Regions from separate parts of the Furfurilactobacillus entadae genome, predicted to be linked through region 2. Evidence: predicted binding sites of a transcription regulator. Region 2 holds the regulator's gene; each other region holds the start of a gene.
What was found. Region 2 encodes HrcA, which represses chaperone genes, less so after heat shock. Its sites were predicted from a motif close to TTAGCACTCNNNNNNNNNGAGTGCTAA; they were not measured.
Positions count from the first base shown of each region.

Region 1: a site for HrcA is predicted at 1,770-1,796, ahead of clpP (ATP-dependent Clp endopeptidase proteolytic subunit ClpP). Genes of this name have one in related genera too.
Region 3: a site for HrcA is predicted at 2,362-2,388, ahead of ACKTR5_RS09355 (ATP-dependent Clp protease ATP-binding subunit). Genes of this name have one in related genera too.
Region 4: a site for HrcA is predicted at 1,672-1,698, ahead of groES (co-chaperone GroES). Genes of this name have one in related genera too.

Region 1 is NZ_BQXN01000007.1:2,112-5,771, reverse strand. Features, by position in the region: gene nhaC (Na+/H+ antiporter NhaC) at 1-327, opposite strand, end outside; gene ACKTR5_RS04440 (prenyltransferase) at 729-1,646, opposite strand; gene clpP (ATP-dependent Clp endopeptidase proteolytic subunit ClpP) at 1,829-2,422, shown strand; gene ACKTR5_RS04430 (ATP-binding cassette domain-containing protein) at 2,473-3,138, opposite strand; gene ACKTR5_RS04425 (hypothetical protein) at 3,151-3,660, opposite strand, start outside.
Region 2 is NZ_BQXN01000006.1:48,324-51,983, forward strand. Features, by position in the region: gene truB (tRNA pseudouridine(55) synthase TruB) at 1-220, shown strand, start outside; gene ribF (riboflavin biosynthesis protein RibF) at 260-1,225, shown strand; gene hrcA (heat-inducible transcriptional repressor HrcA) at 1,414-2,463, shown strand; gene grpE (nucleotide exchange factor GrpE) at 2,494-3,084, shown strand; gene dnaK (molecular chaperone DnaK) at 3,109-3,660, shown strand, end outside.
Region 3 is NZ_BQXN01000023.1:20,870-24,529, forward strand. Features, by position in the region: gene ACKTR5_RS09355 (ATP-dependent Clp protease ATP-binding subunit) at 1-2,206, opposite strand, end outside; gene ACKTR5_RS09360 (LTA synthase family protein) at 2,590-3,660, shown strand, end outside.
Region 4 is NZ_BQXN01000002.1:105,708-109,367, reverse strand. Features, by position in the region: gene groL (chaperonin GroEL) at 1-1,279, opposite strand, end outside; gene groES (co-chaperone GroES) at 1,349-1,633, opposite strand; gene ACKTR5_RS01700 (redox-sensing transcriptional repressor Rex) at 1,880-2,539, opposite strand; gene abc-f (ribosomal protection-like ABC-F family protein) at 2,880-3,660, shown strand, end outside.

The sequences.
Region 1 (3,660 bases), on a different contig from region 2:
CCACTGAACGCTGATTAAATGAAACCCAAAAACCATCAGGGTCGGAATGATGCCGGCCGCGATCCACGTGCTGATCAGCGCCCCAACGAGAATAAAAATAAAAATTGGCACGATCCCGGTTTCGATTCCGTCCTTAATTCCGGCATTGATTTTTGACCACGGCAACCGGTGGGCCACCGCCCACGCCATGAGAAGGCCCATGACTAACATAACTGGTACTTGGGGTGACAATCCAAACTTAATGACCCCCAGCCCCATAATGACTAACATCCCAATTAAAACAACCAGTGCTTCATTGCGCCCCACTTTAAACGTTTTCTTTTCCATAATTGCTACCTCTTTCATCAATGCTCAGTCAACACCACACACGTTGCGCATCAATATCGGGGCGTGCCCCCACTTGTCTCTGTCATCTGCTTTCCTCCCCTAAACAAAAAAATCGTCCCTGCTATGCCAATGCATAACAGGGACGATTTTCACCGTGGTACCACCCAGCTTAGTGTCCGGCTTAGAAAATTCCCGCACCAAAAACACTCACTCTCACCGGGATAACGGTCCGGTGGTGCCCGTTCATTAACGTCTTCAAGTAGTTCGCAAAAATGGCCCTGATCGGTTCGCAGCACCCACCGACTTCCTGACACCCAGACCATCCGCTACTCGGGATGAAAACACCTGATTAAATATTAATTAGAAAAATACCAGTTTTTGTCATTGATGTCAAACATTTTTTACAACCAGACGCCAAGGGCAAATAATACGGTGTACCCCACAAAGAACAACGCGGTGCTCTTCAGCACTGCCCCGTACGTTTTTTGTTTATCCTGAACAGCAAAGAACGGCTGAATGCCCCGCCACATTACTGGCAGCAACAGGACACTCAGTAACGTGGGCCACGGCGCGATTCCGGCAAAGAAGTTGACCAGTGGCCACAATGACCCAACAACCAGTAGCACTTTCATCAGGGCAACCGCCCGTTTTCGCCCAATAAAGTAGGCCAGTGTGTGCCGATGGTTCTTAATGTCTTCTTCCAGATCCGCTGTATTGTTAGACAGTTGGACCATGAAGAAGATCAGGGTCAACGGTAAGCATAATGTAAACGTGGTTCCAACCATCCCGATGGTAAACGGTTGATGACCATAAATACTAACGTAGACACAGACTAATTGAATCAAATACGAAATGGATAACGCCACAACTGCCTCACAAATTGGCATGGCGTTTAACGGTTTCGGTCCGGCCGTGTAAAAAATTCCGATGGCATAACCAATTAGTCCAAAGACGAGAATCGGCCACCCCGTCCGCATAATTAAGAACAAGCCAGGAACCGCTGACAAGGCGTACAAACTGGCAGCTAACCACCAGACACCTCGTAACGGCAATTGCAACCGCCCAAGTGGGTTGGTGTGCGCCGCATACCCTTCTCGATCGGCCGCATGAACGTAATCATAATAGTTATCCGACACGTTGACAGCTAAGTCAAAAATGAAAACATCCACTAAACACAATAAGACGTTCACCCAATTGACAATACCATACCGCGATTGCGCAATTGCCGCCCCCAAAATAAACCACACAATGTTTAATGGTGCGGTGTAAATTTCCGTTAATTCCACGAATATCGGCCACGTTAGCCACTTTTTCTTCATTCCGTTTTCCCCCTCAACTCTTGTACCTCTAAGGCTACCACATGTTCACGAAAAAATTGCGCACAAAAGCCGGGATTTTGTTTGACCTTTTTTGACCTTTGGGTTAAACTACAATTACGTTGATTAGCAGAGGACCATTATAAGTGCTAATCCACAACGCAAAATACAAGGAGGCCTCTCTCATGGCTTTAATTCCAACTGTTATCGAACAGTCCAGCCGCGGTGAACGCGCCTATGACATTTACTCACGACTGTTAAAAGACCGGATCATTATGGTATCTGGACCAATTGAAGACGACATGGCAAACGCCATCATCGCCCAACTTTTGTTCTTAGACGCCCAGGATTCTGACAAAGATATCTACATGTACATCAACTCCCCAGGTGGTGTGATCACTTCTGGGATGGCAATCTACGACACGATGAACTTTGTGAAGTCCGACGTGCAAACGATCGTCATGGGGATGGCTGCTTCCATGGCTTCCATCCTTGCCACTTCTGGTGCGAAGGGCAAACGTTTTGCCTTACCTCACTCAGAAATCTTGATTCACCAACCTTCTGGTGGTGCTCAAGGGCAACAAACTGAAATCGAAATTGTCGCAGAAGAAATTCTGAAGACACGGAAGATGATCAATGAATTGCTGGCTGAAAAGACTGGCCAAGACATTGAAACCATTAACCGGGACACTGAACGGGATAACTACATGACCGCTCAACAGGCCCTCGATTACGGTTTGATCGACCACATTATGCAAAACTCCAGCGAAATGAAGTAATGCGAAAAGCACTGCCCGGTTAAATCCGGGCAGTGTTTTTTTTTCGTTCATCAAAATCGCTTTAGATAGGCCTCAACCAGGTCGTTGGTCTGCCCCGCCGCCAGAAATTCCTTTGCGGAGCCCGTAAAGAGGATCTTGCCTGCGTTTAAAAAAATCAGGTTGAACATGTCGTCAATGTTCTGAAATTGATGCGAGGTTGCAATCACCATCTTCCCGCGTTGATTGAGGGCCTTTAGTTTCATCATCACCTGGCGCGCCATTTTGGGGTCTAACCCGCTCTCTGGTTCATCAAAAAGATAGAGGGTTCGCTCTAATCGAGAAACGGCCTCAATGATGACTAACCGCCGTTGACCACCTGACAACTGCCGAAACTGGACATCAACAAATCGCTTTAATTCGTCAGGAAGATCACTTACCGTAAATTTTTCGCGGGGGTTCTCGATCTCAGCAATCAGTTTCATCGTGTTGAAGACCGTCGCTTCACCAATAAACGGGACCCCCTGAAGTTGGTACGCAATTTCATCACCAGCCGGGAAGTCCACGAAGTTTTCTACGGGGCGTTGATTAACACCCGCGATAAAATCTAACAACGTCGTTTTCCCAATCCCATTTGGGCCAAAAATCACATTCACGTTATCCTTTGAAAAATGAACGCTTAAATGATCATAGAGTGACACACCACTCGGTAACTGATACGAGAAATTTTGAATTTCCATGCTTTGTCCCCCTTACCGTAACGTCGCAGAATTAAGGTTGATTCTTGCAATAATCAGATTACCAATCAGTAGATAGAAAACCGCGATGCCACTCAGGATAAGCGCCGGCATTAACGCTGGCGCAGTCTGACTAAAAAGGACTTGATAAACGTTTTTCACGTAAACAGTCGGCGCAAGGAAGGACAAGATTCCGTTTAGGCCAACTTGAGCGCTTTTTACAGCAAGTAGCCCCATTCCAAAGACAAGATATCCAGTAATTACAATGCCAGATTCCTGCCCCTTCATTGGCACCAACAGCAAAAACGCTGTAAAAAAAACAATAATCGGGATCAAAATAAAGTTGATCAACATCGCCACCAGCGTGCTCAAGATCACGTGGCCGTCAGCCCGATAACAACAAAGGGCAATCACATTAAAGATGAGCAACTCAACTTGAATCACAAAAATCTGTGGGATTAGATTTGCATAAAAGATGAGCCGTTTGTCACCAGCGATAAATGAAAACATTTTTAGAAAATTATT
Region 2 (3,660 bases):
GCTTCTTCCAATCGAATACGCGTTGGCCCATTACCCGATGGTTGATTTAACGCCAGATCAATGGCAGTTAGTCACAAATGGGGGGTGGCTTGAACCCGCTGTGTTAGGCGATGCTGATGTTGTCGCCGTTCGGTTTGGCGGTCAGGTTAAAGCGTTGTACCAACGCTCTGCCGACGGTAAAGCGGCAAAACCGTTGAAGATGTTTTCTAATCATCTATAATCAATGAAAAGAATGTTTCCATAAAGGTGGCAAAAAACAGTGCAAGTCATTTATTTACGACAACCCTATCAGCAGGCACAAATTCCCGACACGCCGGTCGTGTTAGCCATGGGCTTTTTTGATGGTGTTCACCTCGGTCATCAAACGGTCATTAACCGGGCGCGAAAGTTGGCCGATGAACGAGGAGTGAAGTTAGCGGTGCTGACATATACGCACCAACCAGCATTGGTCTATCAAAATAATCCCGAGGTGTTTCGGTACCTGTCCCGGTTCGACCGGAAGCTAGCGTTACTGAAGCAACTGGGTGTCGACATCGTCTACGGGGTCAGTTTCACATCGCAACTGTCCGCTCTACAGCCACAAACATTTGTGGACGACTACATGGTCGGGTTGCACGCCGTGGCCGTTGTGGCTGGGTTTGACCATACGTACGGCAAGGTTGACGTTGCCAGCATGAAGCAGCTCCCCGCGTATGCGAACGGGCGGTTTGACGTTGTGGAAGTTGGCCAAGTGTCCGTGAAGGATGCAAAGGACAGTTCGACCCGGATTCGGCAGGCCATTGATGACGGCGACGTGGCCGACGCAAATCAACTGTTGGGGTACACGTACCAAACAACCGGGATCGTCGTTCATGGCGAGGCGCGTGGTCGGACACTCGGTTATCCAACGGCAAACATCGATCCCGTGGTGACTGAACGGCTCCCAGGCATCGGCATTTATGCGGTGTGGCTTAAATTGGGCGACGTGTGGTACCCAGGCATGGCGTCAATTGGTCGCAATGAGACGTTTGGTGACCACCGGCCCGTGACGATCGAAATCAATCTGCTGGACTTTGATCAACAGATCTATGGGGAAGAAGTGGTGGTCGCCTGGGGAAGTCATCTCCGTGATCAGGTGAAGTTTTCAGGGGTCGACGACCTCGTTGCACAATTAGATCAGGATGCATTGGCGACCAGAGCATTCATGGCTGATCACGCCAAACCTCTTGAAACAATTGGTGATTAGGGACGCTCGCTTTTAAGGGCCGGCTTAGGACATTGCTGTCGTAAGCCGGCTTTTCTTATAGGCAAACGGCTGATTAATTTTTCCAATAAAAAAGTCAAATTGAATTATGAATTTGTTTGACTTTCTTTGACCAAGTTGTTATATTAGTAACTGTTCTTAGCACTCAAATAGCGTAAGTGCTAAAAGGGGTGAGTAAGACGATAACAGATCGACAAAAAATGGTATTACAAGCAATTGTCCGTGCATATACGGAGACTGGGGCTGCGGTTGGTTCAAAGGCCTTGGCAACGTGGCTACCGATCCACGTGAGTTCTGCCACCATTCGTAATGATATGGCGGCGTTAGAAGAAGCGGGTTACGTGCAAAAGGAACATACGTCCTCTGGGCGGGTGCCATCCTTAGCAGGCTACCGCTATTACGTGGACCACTTGGTCAATGACAATGTGGTGGATCATACAGACATTCAGCTGATTCAAAATGAGTTGAGTGGCTCATTTTCAAAGATTGATGAAATCGTTGAAGAATCCGCTAACCTGTTGTCAAAATTAACGTCGTACACGGCGTTTACGTTGCGGCCTGAACAGGCTGATGCCCATTTAAGCGGGTTTCGGTTGGTACCACTAGGTAACCGGCAGGTCATGGCCATTTTGGTCATGGATAGCGGTGATGTGGCGAACCAGACGTTTGTCCTGCCACGTGACATGGACAGTGACCAGCTTGAGGCGGTCGTCCGGTTGATCAATGATCAACTGGTTGGCTTGCCATTAACGCAGGTTATGGAGAAATTACGGGTTGAGATTCCAGCCCAGGTGAGTCAGTACATGCAAACGCCAAACGGATTTTTGAATCTCTTTGGGCAAGTGCTGGATAAAGCTGCGGCTGACCGTTACTTTGTTGGCGGTCGACTGAACCTTCTGAATTTCTCGACGAATCATGACCTTCATGACTTCAAGTCGTTGTACCAACTCTTTGATACAACGGATGACATCGCAAGCGTACTGAGTCCACCAGACAGTCAGGTTCAAGTCCAGATTGGTGACGAGATCACGAATGACTTGTTGAAAGATTATAGTTTGGTGACCGGCACGTACGATGTTGGGGCTCATGGTCGTGGCATGATTGCTGTGCTTGGCCCAACCCGGATGCCGTATTCGCGGATGATCGGGTTGGTCGGGGCGTTTCGTGAGGAACTTGCCGCCAAGCTTTTAGATTATTATCGACACCTTGATGAGGATTAAGTGCATTGAGGATGATCACAAATGAAATGAATGGAGGTGGCAAATTTGTCTCATAAAGATGACAGTCAAACTGCTGAACAAGCAGAAAGTGCATCAGACACGACAACATCACAGGCCACGGACCCAACTGCAAAGGACATCAAAAAAAAGCCAGAAGCAGCCGTGGAACAAGATGAAATTGCTGAGTTAACGGCTCAAGTTGCCGCGATGGAAGATAAGTACCTACGGGCACAAGCGGAAATCGCCAACATTCAGCAACGTAACCAAAAGGAAACGGCCCAGTTGATGAAGTATGATGGTCAACAACTGGCCCATGATATTGTCCCTGAATTGGACAATCTTGAACGGGCGCTACAAACGCCGGCTGAAGATGAAGCAGCTAAACAGTTGCAACATGGGGTTCAGATGGTTTACGATCATTTGCAAGCAGCGTTAGCACAAAACAACGTGACGGAAATTGAATCGTTGAACAAGCCGTTTGACCCAACCCTTCACCAGGCAGTGCAAACTGTCCCAGTAGAAGCGGGTCAAACGCCTGAAACGGTTGTGACGGTGTTGCAAAAGGGCTACATGCTAAAGGATCGTGTGTTACGGCCGGCCATGGTCGTCGTTGCACAATAATTAGATTAAATAATAAGGAAGTTTATAAAAATGGCTAAAATTATTGGAATTGATTTAGGGACCACGAACTCAGCAGTTGCTGTGCTCGAAGGTAGTCAACCAAAGATTATCGCTAACCCAGAAGGTAACCGGACGACACCATCTGTTGTTTCATTCAAGAACGGTGAAACACAGGTCGGTGAAGTGGCTAAACGCCAAGCAATCACGAACCCCAACACGGTTCGTTCCATTAAGCGTCACATGGGTGAAGACGGCTACACCGTTGACATCGAAGGTAAGAAGTACACACCACAAGAAATCTCAGCAATGATCTTGCAATACATCAAGGGCTTCGCTGAAGATTACCTTGGTGAAAAGGTTGATCAGGCTGTTATCACAGTACCTGCTTACTTTAATGACGCTCAGCGTCAAGCAACCAAGGATGCTGGTAAGATCGCCGGCTTAACGGTTGAACGGATCATCAACGAACCAACGGCTTCTGCCTTGGCATACGGGATGGACAAGAAGGATAAAGACGAAAAGATCCTGGTCTACGACCTTGGTGGTGGGACATTTGATGTTTCCATCCTTGAATTA
Region 3 (3,660 bases), on a different contig from region 2:
CCGCTTGAACACTGATGTCATCGCCATCCATAACGGCCAGTAAGTTATGGTCTGCTGGGTGATCAAGGAAGAAGTCGGCGATCCGATCTTCAAGTTGTTCCTGAATCACACGGCGAAGTGGGCGGGCCCCCATTGCTGGATTGTAGCCCAGTTCAACTAACTTTGTTTCAACTGGCTTTGTCACACGAATGTGCAAGTCACGGTTGGCTAACTGATCGTTCATGTCGTTTAACATAAGTTCAACGATCTGGCCCAGTGCTTCCTTATTAAGTGGATTGAACTCAACAATGTCATCAAACCGGTTTAAGAACTCTGGCTTAAAGTAATTGCTTAGTTTAGCCATCATGCTGGCATGAGAATCCGTTGATGCACCAAAACCAACACTACTTTCGCCCGTATCACCAGAACCGGCGTTAGACGTCATGATGATAATGGTATCTTTGAATGAAACGGTCCGCCCTTGAGAATCTGTCAGACGACCGTCATCCAGAATTTGCAGGAACATGTGCATAACATCAGGGTGCGCCTTTTCAATTTCATCAAGGAGAATCAATGAGTAGGGGTGCCGACGAACTTGTTCAGTCAACTGACCGGCTTCTTCGTACCCCACGTAACCAGGGGCAGAACCAATCAATTTAGAAACACTGTATTGTTCCATGTACTCACTCATGTCAAACCGAATCATGGCGTCACGTGAACCAAAGAGTTCATTCGCCAACTGCTTAGCAGTTTCAGTCTTTCCGACACCAGTGGGACCAACAAAGAGGAAGGAACCAATTGGACGACCCGTTTGGTTTAACCCAATTCGGTTCCGGCGAATGGCCCGGGCAACCTTGTTGACGGCTTGATCCTGACCAATGACGTGAGCCTCTAGGCGTTTATCAAGATCCTTAAGCTGGGTTTTTTCTTGTGCCTGAAGGTCGCTAACTGGGATGTCGGTCTTTTCTTCAATGATGTGTTCAATGTCACGATTGGTGACCGTAGCAGCATCATCAGGTTGAGGATTTTCGTCTGCTTCCTTTTTGGCCTTTTCAAGTTGGTTAACTTGATCACGGTAGTAGGCGGCCTTTTCGTAGTCTTCCTTATCTAGGGCAGACTGCTTGTGAGCTTCCGCGGTGTGAATCTTGTCCTCAAATGACGTTGGGTCCACGTTACGTAACGTTAAGTTCTTCTTTGAACCGGCTTCATCCATTAAATCAATGGCCTTATCGGGCAGGAACCGGTCTTGAATATAACGTGCGGAAAGCTTAGCAGCTGCATCAATGGCTTCATCCGTGTAGTGAACGTGATGGTAGTCTTCGTACCGCTTTTGAATTCCCTTTAAAATGGCAATGGTGTCTTCAACGGAAGGTTCTTCCACTTCGATTGGTTGGAACCGCCGGGCAAGCGCAGCATCCTTTTCGATGTCACGATATTCCTTTTGGGTGGTTGCACCAACCAGTTGGAACTCACCACGAGCAAGGGCAGGTTTCAACACGTTTCCGGCGTCCATGCCACCCTCAGCGTTTCCGGCGCCAACGACTTCATGAATTTCATCAATGAAGAGGATAATGTCGTCATTTTTTGAAACTTCACTCATCAATTGTTGCATCCGTTGTTCAAATTGACCGCGGATTCCGGTTCCTTGAACCAGTGAAACAACGTCTAAACGGATGATTTGCTTGTTTAACAGCTTTTCAGGAACATTACCGTTAACAATGGCTTGTGCTAAGCCTTCAACAACAGCTGTCTTCCCAACCCCAGCTTCACCAATTAAAACGGGGTTGTTTTTCGTCCGGCGGTTAAGAATTTCGATGACCCGGTCAATTTCGCCATCACGGCCGATCACGGGGTCAATCTTTCCGGCCTTTGCTTGATCCGTTAGGTTTAAACCATATTGATCAAGAAGGGGGTGTTTACTGTTTTTATTTCGCCCGCCGTTATTACCGCCACGGCCGGATTGCGTTTTAGGTCCCTGTTGGGCCTGTTGGAAATTGTTTTGGGCGCCGTTGCCACTTTGCATGGCAGAGAATAAATCGTCTAAGTTACCGAAACCAAATGGATCTTGAGCCATGTTTGCTCCTCCGTTTCCATTCATTAAATTATTTTGATAGTCTTGTAGTTTTTGATAGCAATCTTGACAAAGGTTAACTTGCATCTCTTGACCATTCATATTGAGACCCAAGTGGATGGTCGCTTCATTTTGTTGACAATTTTGACAAAGCATTCAATCACTCCTTTAAGATGACACGTGCTGGCACGTCAAGTGGTCGCACGGTGCTGAGGTGGTTGGTTTACATCAAACTCGTGTTTGACCAACCTTGACCTTTTACCAGTATTATACACGCTAACTAAAAGTGTGCAAGTCGTTTGCTTCTTTTTTTAGCACTTTATCTAAATGAGTGCTAATACGAGCAAAACCTTTGGTGGAATCAGAAAACTGACAGCATGGTATATCACTCATGAATTAATATTTGTCACCGTTTTTTAAGAAGTGTGTCATTAAAAAACTGGTAAGATATTTGCTAAGCGGTTTCTTTTAGTTTCAACTTTACGGAGTTAAAAAATCACTTTACACAAATGAATTAATGGAAGTAGGATAAGCTTAGGATGAACAAGGGAACACGAAATAAGGTAGATAATTTCGCAATTTTCATTGTCGCTTTGTGGATGACAATTATTTTGAATCAACTTTTTTTCGGGGCAGCAGGGATCCTTAATGACATTTCGAATCCAGCTAACAATGTAATTTCTAAACGGTGGCTAGTAGCCAACTTGGTGAAGTATTTGCTAAATGCTGGGCAAGCAATGTTATTTATTTGGATTGGCTACTCAGCAGGCAGCCAAAAGCGGGCGCTAAAAGTGGTTGTGACCAGTTGGTTAACAACCATTTTTGTCGGCTTTTTGGGGCTTTTGGGGTGGATGACTGCTGGCCAGTCAATGGGTTCTGGAACATTATGGCAAATATTTTTACCGATAATGCGAAATTCATATCCGTTGCTAACAGCAGCAGGAATTAGTGTGTTAGTAGCACCATTATTGACGAAAATCAGCGGTCACTATGTACGATTACTATGGCTCATCGTAGCGTTAGCATTTGGATTGCCGATGATTTTGAATCAAGATCTTTGGTGTTTTAATAATGGCGTTAACGTCATTAACTCAGTTTTATTGACCATGATTGGGGTATTAGTAAAGGTCAGACCGATTAAACTAGCGCACAGAAAGTGGTTATGGATAAGTGGTTGTTTTACCATTTTGGCGGGTGGATTAATGCTGATGATGATTCCTATCTCAGACACTGCACACCAAAACATTTCAACCGTTAATCGGTTCGTTACACAAAATTCATTGTTAACGATAGGGCTATCAGTTGCTACATTTCTTTATTTAATTAAGCTGAATCCATCGGTTAAAAAAAATCGCCAAAGTGTGTGGCAGCCGACCGGTTCGTTATTAGTGGTGACAACGATTGTTTTATTAGGGAACCCGACCTTTAATGATCTTTTGAATAAGACGTTTGGTTTTACCGTTCCGAGTCTTTATCGAAAGAAGTTATTGTTGTTTTTAGGATTGTGCGTTGGCATCCTGGTTGTGACGTATGTTGTTTCAATCATGATGAAACTGATAGTTAAAACAAAGTGGTGGCAACAACTTGTTAATCAAATAGTGATGGTGATT
Region 4 (3,660 bases), on a different contig from region 2:
ATGCAGCAACGGCGGCAATCACGTTGACCAAGGCAGTCCCACCACCAGATACGAAACCTTCTTCAACAGCGGCCCGTGTTGCATTCAACGCGTCTTCGATCCGGTAACGGCGTTCCTTTAATTCCGTTTCCGTAGCGGCACCAACGTTGATCCGCGCAACACCACCGGATAATTTAGCCAACCGTTCTTGCAACTTTTCTTTATCAAAGTCAGACGTTGTGGCTTCCAGTTCGCTCTTGATGTTAGCAACCCGTTCTTCAACGGCCGCCTTGTTACCTGCACCTTCAACGATGGTCGTGTTGTCCTTAGTAACCGTAACCTTACCTGCTTGACCCAACTGTTCAACGGTTGTGTCCTTCAAGTTCAGGCCAAGGTCATCAGTCACAACGGTTCCGCCAGTCAAGGCAGCGATGTCTTCCAGTTGTGCCTTCCGCCGGTCACCAAAACCAGGCGCCTTAACGGCAACCACGTTGAACGTTCCCCGCATCTTGTTCAATACCAGCGTTGGGAGTGCTTCACCGGTAATGTCATCGGCGATGATCAACAAAGCACGGCCCTGTTCAACAACTGATTGCAGTAATGGCAAGATGTCTTGGATGTTCGCAATCTTCTTGTCGGTAATCAGGATGTATGGGTTGTCTAAGTCAGCTTCCATCTTGTCGTTGTCGGTAACCATGTATTGACTCATGTACCCACGATCAAACTGCATTCCTTCAACAACATCGGACGTTGTTTCGATTCCCTTAGATTCTTCAATGGTGATCACACCATCGTTACCAACCTTTTCCATTGCGTCGGCAATCAACGTCCCGACTTCTGGATCAGCGGCTGAAATGGACGCAATCTGGGCAATGTCAGACTTAGTCTTCACATCGTGGCTCATCTTGTGCAAGGCATCAACGGCGGCATTAGTTGCCTTTTCGATCCCGGTACGAATCCCAACAGGGTTTGCACCAGCCGTAACGTTCTTCATCCCTTCGTTAACGATGGATTGCGTCAACACCGTGGCGGTCGTTGTTCCGTCACCGGCGATGTCGTTTGTCTTGGAAGCAACTTCTGCCACCAACTTAGCACCCATGTTTTCGAAATGATCCTTTAATTCAACGGCCTTGGCAATCGTCACCCCATCATTTGTGATGGTTGGTGAACCATATGTTTGTTCCAAAACGACGTTCCGTCCCTTTGGTCCAAGTGTTGTCTTTACTGTGTTCGCTAATTTATCGACCCCAGCGAGCATTGCGCTCCGGGCGTCTTCTGAAAACTTCAAATCTTTAGCCATTTTTCTGCCACCTCAACTGTATTTTAGTGTGCTGACACATGCTTATTTCGGTTAGTTAACGCTGCGTTGTTATTCAACAACCGCAACGATGTCTTTTTCATGGAGAACCAGGTAGTCATTACCGTTATCTGAAACTTGGGTTCCCGCATACTTGTCAAACATCACAACGTCGCCCGCTTTAACAAGTGGGGCAACCGTCGTTCCGTTATCCAAAATCCGGCCAGTTCCAACTGAGATAACCTTCCCAGTTGTTGGCTTTTCCTGTGCATTACTTGCAAGGACAATGCCACCAATGGTCTGTTCTTCTTCTTCTGAAGCTTGTAAAATAACGCGATCTCCTAATGGTTTTAACACGTTGATTCCCTCCAATATCATTATTATAATCAGAGCTTTTAGCACTCTTATACGTTAAGTGCTAACAACATGCTCTATGATAACCATGCCGCTTTCTGAATGCAAGTGTTTTGGTCAAACTTAGTCAAAAAGTTTTTGCCCAAGCCACTGACGCCCCATTCACCAAGACATACGGCAACGTGAGCCAAATATTTTTTGACAATAAAAAAACATCTGGCTCATTGTCCAAATGTTATTAAACCGTGCTTATTCGTCGTCCTCTTCCCCATCGTCGCCACCTTCGTAATGGTCGATGAAGTAAATCAAGGTTTGTAATTCGTTTGTTAAATCGACGTTTTGAACCCGAATGTTGTCAGGAACCGTTAACCGCCGTGGCGTAAAGTTCAAAATTCCCTGAACACCAGCTTCAACCACTTGATTCGTCACGTCTTGCGCTGTGTCTTCTGGCACACTCACAATTGCAATTTCAATTTGTTGATCCCGCAACTGTTGTACCATCTCATCCAGTGGATAAATTGGCACACCACTTTGAACTGTATTAATGATGGCTTCGTTCACATCAAAAGCGGCACTGATCCGAACGTTACTGTTTTGGTGGAAGTTAAAGTTGAGCAATGCATGCCCAAGGTTCCCAACCCCGATCAACGCAACGTTAGTCAGTTGATCCTGATTTAAGATTCGTTTGAAGAATTCAAGTAATTTAGGCACGTCATAGCCGTAGCCCCGTTTTCCTAGTGCACCAAAATAGGAAAAGTCCCGCCGAATCGTGGCGGAATCCACCTTCACTGCTTCTGACAATTCTGTTGATGAGACGCGCATCTTATCTGCGTTGAGGAGAATGTTCAAGTATCGATAATAAATTGGCAACCGTTTTGCCGTTGCCCGTGGAATTCGTTGTTCAGCCACAGCAGTCACTCCTTTTCTTTCCGCACTTTGCGGGTTATCCTTGTGAAACTCGTTGTAAGGTAAATTATAGCATAGGGCCCCTTATTGTGAAGCATATTTCATATCAGCATTCGGGTATTTCATAAAATCACAAGGGCATTTCACCATTTTTCAATGCGCAAAAGTGGCTTAAACCGGCGTTTCTTTTACTGATTAATTTTTAGACCACTTCTCGAGTGGTTACACGCGTTTATCCACCAATCATTAGTTCATTTCACGAACTTTTTGTCCCTTTCGCAATCCCACCCCACAACATGCTAAAATAGAACAAAGACTTTTATGATGTAGGAGACCTCAATTTATGCAAGTGCTTCAGGTGCAACAAGTTGCGCGACGTTTCGGCGCTGATACTTTATTTCAACACGTTTCAATGACCATTAACGACCGCGACCGTGTCGGTTTGGTGGGCCGGAATGGTGCCGGAAAATCCACCCTGCTGAAAATGATTGCTGGCATTACGGAACCTGATGAGGGAACCATTTCTTCTTCAAAGGGCGCCACCATTGGCTACCTTCCTCAGGACGCCGGCTTAACCTCGAGCAACACCGTCTGGGACGAAATGCTCACCGTTTTTGCTCAGCAGCAGCGCCAGGAAGCCCAGTTGCATCAACTCGAAGCCCAAATTGCCGACCCCGCGGCTGATCATACCAGTGCAGATTACACCCACTTACTAACCGACTACGACCAGTTGCAGCACGACTTCACAGAAAATAACGGTTATGGCTATCAGGCCACGATTCGTGGTGTTCTCCATGCCTTTCATTTCGATGAAGACACGTACGACCGTAACGTCACCAGTTTTTCTGGTGGGCAAAAGACCCAGCTTGCACTTGCAAAACACCTTCTTCAACGCCCAGACTTGCTGATTTTGGATGAACCAACAAACCATTTGGACATCCAAACGCTAAGTTGGCTAGAGGATTACCTGAAAACGTACCCGGGAGCCGTCCTCGTCGTTTCCCATGACCGGTACTTTCTTGACCATGTCGTGACCACCGTCTACGACATGAACCAACACACGTTGACCCATTACACAGGAAACTACTCAGCTTATTTAAGCCAGAAGGCAACACGGCTCACCA